DNA from 2 places in the Nostoc sp. DSM 114159 genome. Region 2 is predicted to be linked to the other one. Evidence: predicted binding sites of a transcription regulator. Region 2 holds the regulator's gene; the other holds the start of a gene.
The links. The regulator NtcA, encoded in region 2, controls nitrogen genes in cyanobacteria. The targets are predictions, from matches to a motif close to TNTGTANNNNNNNNTACANA.
Positions count from the first base shown of each region.

Region 1: the regulator NtcA is predicted to act here: its motif matches at 1,367-1,386, upstream of ACR5KR_RS08205 (Glu/Leu/Phe/Val family dehydrogenase).

Region 1 is NZ_JBPFEH010000001.1:2,031,604-2,033,810, reverse strand. It holds gene ACR5KR_RS08205 (Glu/Leu/Phe/Val family dehydrogenase) at 1-1,282, opposite strand, end outside; gene ACR5KR_RS08200 (hypothetical protein) at 1,727-1,903, opposite strand; gene ACR5KR_RS08195 (GNAT family N-acetyltransferase) at 1,923-2,207, opposite strand, start outside.
Region 2 is NZ_JBPFEH010000001.1:6,127,080-6,129,286, forward strand. It holds gene ACR5KR_RS25865 (DUF3084 domain-containing protein) at 1-342, opposite strand, end outside; gene ntcA (global nitrogen regulator NtcA) at 511-1,182, opposite strand; gene fabI (enoyl-ACP reductase FabI) at 1,562-2,207, shown strand, end outside.

The DNA.
Region 1 (2,207 bases), 4.1 Mb from region 2:
AAAGACCTCTGTCAGTCAACGCTTGAGCCACTCTACCTACCCCCAGTGTATAAGCTGCTAGCCTTAAAGAAATTTGCCGTACCTCCGACTGATGAATCACCTTGCGATAGGCTTGCACCATCAAATGTTCCATTTCGCGGTTGACGCGCTCCTCATCCCAAAATACGTAAGAAAGACCTTGCACCCACTCTAAATAACTGACTACTACACCGCCAGCATTCGCCAAAATATCTGGTAACACTGTCACACCCCGCGCCTCTAAGGCCAAGTTAGCCTCAAGAGTAACCGGGCCGTTAGCTGCTTCTGCGACAATTTGCGCCTGCACCTGATTCACATTTTCTTCAGTGATTTGGTTCTCCAAAGCTGCTGGTATTAAGACATCACAGGGTAGAGTTAATAAATCTGCATTGCTAATTGGTACAGATTGCGGGAAACCGACAATACTCTTGCGATTTTCAGCCGCGTAGACTTTTAATTTGGGAATATCAAGACCAGCTTCGGAGAATATTCCGCCTGCACCAGTTGAAACGGCGATAATTTTCGCGCCTGCTTCATGTAGTAATTCTGCTGCGGCACAGCCAACGTTACCGAAACCCTGAATGGCTACTTGCACTCCTACCAAAGATTTACCTCGATCTGCTAGCGCCTCACGGACAATAATCATTGTGCCACGTCCGGTTGCCATTTCTCGTCCCAGAGAACCACCAATCGAAAGGGGTTTCCCAGTTACAACTCCTGGTACAGCATGACCAACATTCACAGAGTAAGTATCCATCATCCAAGCCATTTCACGGGCAGAAGTACCCATATCTGGCGCAGGAATATCTACAGAAGGCCCAATATCTTTAATCAACTCGCTGATATAACGGCGACTGATTCGCTCTAATTCGCCAACACTGTAGCGTTTGGGATCTATAGCAATGCCACCTTTCCCACCACCGTAAGGAATACCTAATAAGGCACATTTCCAGGTCATCAGCATTGCTAAAGCAGATACTTCGCGCAATGTCACAGCCGGATGGTAACGAATTCCGCCCTTGTATGGGCCTAAGACATCAGAGTGCTGCACTCGGTGTCCAGCGAGAACTTGTATTTCCCCATCATCTAGTTTCACGGGAATGGAAACCGTGACAACCTTACGCGGGTGGCTGAGAATTTCTAGCAAACCCTGATTTAAATTTAATTCTTTAGCTGCCGCTTCTAAGTAACTACACGCTTGGTCAAAGGGGCATATATGCGCTGGCGAAGCAGGTTCTGACAGCAACGAGGATCTTGAAATCATAAATTTTCTCCTAATCACGGTATCTTTGCGAACCGGATCTCATCTGTACCTAAGCTTATCCTTTTTTTTGGGTAAAAGACTTATTTTGTAGTTTTTGTTACAGTTTTATATTGTATATTCTGATCTGGGTGTAAAGCAGTCCGCCCACCGTTAAAACGGCGGTCTAATAACCCAAGTCCATTAAAATGGACTGTAATCTTCAGTCCTCTTCAGAAGACTTTTGCTATGAGACAGGGATTTTAATCCCTGGCGGACGTTCGGTTTCACGTTAAGTTGACACCAATGACATCTTGTCCGCCCCTGTCAACGGGCGCTCGTGTCGCCCACCCCACAAGAGTGGATAATTTATTTCTTGGAAGTCCCATAGCAAAGTGCTGTACATGGATAGCGGGGCGTTGAGCCAGTGCTAAGTATAAAACCCAGTTTTGTCAAGGCTTTGAGCGATCAACACTGTCGCAATCTATGTAACTGTGGTTCTGGTGCATTTGTTCTAGGAGAATAGTTTACTGCTGTAGGCATCGCTTCGCACCGTTGATTGCCTCTTCCTCTAAAGTTGCGATGAAAGGTTCTGCCTGCGATCGGAATTGGCTTGTTAGCTGCCGATGATGTAAGCTTTGACAAAATCTATAAAAAAATTTCTTCATCCACTGTGAATAATGCTATCGAGTTGGAGTTCAAGATAGATAGTTTTAAATCCGCTTTTGTTTGGGGATTCACCAATTTGGTAAAAACCGCGTTTGAGATAAAGCATCCGGGCTACATAAGAAGAAGGATGTTCCCAAGTATACAAACGTAAGTACCTTTTTGCTTTTGCTTGTGCTAAGTCGATGGTAAAGTCTAATAGCTCTTTTCCAATTCCTTTTCCTCGAAATCGTGATGCTACACAAAACCAGCCTAACCAGTCAGCTTCTTGTTCGTCTTCGCT
Region 2 (2,207 bases):
TGCTTGGGCAATTCTTGCTTGATTTAACTCACCCTCTACCTGACTTTTCTGCGTTTCTGCGGTTTTTAGCTGTTCCCGCTTCTGTCTGAGGTCTGTTTGAATATCTTCTAACTCAAAGACTCCTTTGCGCAAACCTTCGTCGGCAGCGAATAAAATCCCTAGAGTTGATGCTGAAATCAAACCACCAGTAAAAATTGTTACTAATACAGCAGTGTTTTTCGGACGAAGCTTAAAAAGTGAGAGGCGGGCTTTGCCAACTCGTGTGCCGATGCGATCGCCCACGGTGGCAATTACGCCTCCCAGAATCAAAATTGCTGCGATGAGGATGTATCCGGTGGTCATCTTTAGCTACCGAAATCCTTCCAGATACAGCCTACTACTTTTAAGCATTGTCTGGAAAGAAGTGGGAATTGGCAATAGCTGAAATTATTCAATTTTAGATTTACCTCTAGCTATTAGTGTCATTTTTCAAAATAGAACACGCGCCGATTCCCCTTTCTCCAATTGTTTTTATGTGAACTGCCTACTTAAGGTAACAGGTTTATGCACAGTAATCTTCTTTTTGTGGATAGAAATCATTTTTTTCTCACGCAAATCTCCCAGGAGCCTAGTAACGGTAACACGAGTTGAACCAATTGCCTCTGCGATCGCTTGATGAGATAACTTCAGATCAATTGTGATCCCATCCGCACAAGGAACGCCAAAATCCCGACAAAGAATTAACAAAAAACTCACCAATCTAGAACCCATATCTCGGTGAGCAAGAGTTTCAATCATCATCTCTGTCTGTAAAATGCGCGAAGACAGACCTCGCAGCATTAACATTGATAATTCTGGATTTTCCTTAAGTGCTACCTCCACCTGTTCAATTGGTGCCGACAGTAATTCTACAGGAGTAAATGCAACCGCATGGTAAAACCGATCCGATTTATTTCCTGTCAGCAATGACAATACACCAAAAACACTATTTTCCCGCAGCAACGCTACCGTTATTTCCTCTCCTGCCTCGTACACCCTGGAAAGTTTAACAGCACCTTTCAAAAGAAAATAAACTCGTTCGGCAGGATCGCCAGGAAAAAAGATCGTTTTATTGCGTTCAAACGTTTCCACAACTGGCGGAAACGCCCCGGTCGCCATCTGACGAAAAACATTTGCTAGGGCTTTATCTTGTGTCACGATCATCTCCCTTCCCCTACCCAATGCCGGAAAAACAAAAACTGATTACCTAAGAATACACCCGAAAAATGAATAAAGCACCGTCAACCTTTCTGTACTTTCCTATACTCAAACTAATCTCTTCATAACTCTTTGTTTATAATGATACATAATTGTTGATCCTTTCAGCTACTAATTGTTGATAAGTAGTTCCAATAACTATATTTAAAAGGTTTTTTGAAGAACAAATAAAGATATCTTGAGAATATCTTTATAAAAAATCAAGATTTTTGTCACGGCAAACACCCTTAGCAATATTCATTTTTGTCAATCCTGTATAAAACAAAGACTAAACGTGCCTCAGATTCTAGTATGCTCCTAATGATCGATCGCATTAACAATTTATATGCTAAATCTGACTGGAAAAAATGCCCTTGTTACAGGTATTGCCAATAACCGCTCGATCGCTTGGGGCATTGCCCAACAACTGCACAAAGCCGGAGCAAACCTGGGTATTACCTACCTGCCGGATGAACGTGGCAAGATGGAGAAAAAAGTTGCGGAATTGGTAGAACCTCTCAACCCCAGCTTATTTCTTCCCTGTAATGTCCAAGATGAAGACCAAATTAAATCTACTTTTGAGACAATCCGCGAACAGTGGGGAAAGCTAGATATCCTGATCCATTGTCTGGCCTTTGCCAGCAAAGACGATTTAAGTGGAGATTTTAGCCAAACCTCTCGTTCTGGCTTCAACACCGCCTTAGAAATTAGTACCTACTCATTGGTGCAGTTAAGTGGTGCAGCCAAACCTTTGATGACAGAGGGAGGTAGCATCGTCACTCTGACATATTTAGGTGGTGTTAGGGCAATCCCCAACTACAACGTTATGGGAATTGCCAAGGCGGGTTTAGAAATGAGTGTGCGTTACCTAGCTGCTGAACTAGGGCCGCAAAATATTCGTGTGAATGCCATCTCCGCAGGTCCCATCCGTACTTTGGCATCTTCAGCAGTGGGTGGGATTTTGGATATGATTCATCATGTAGAAGAAGTAG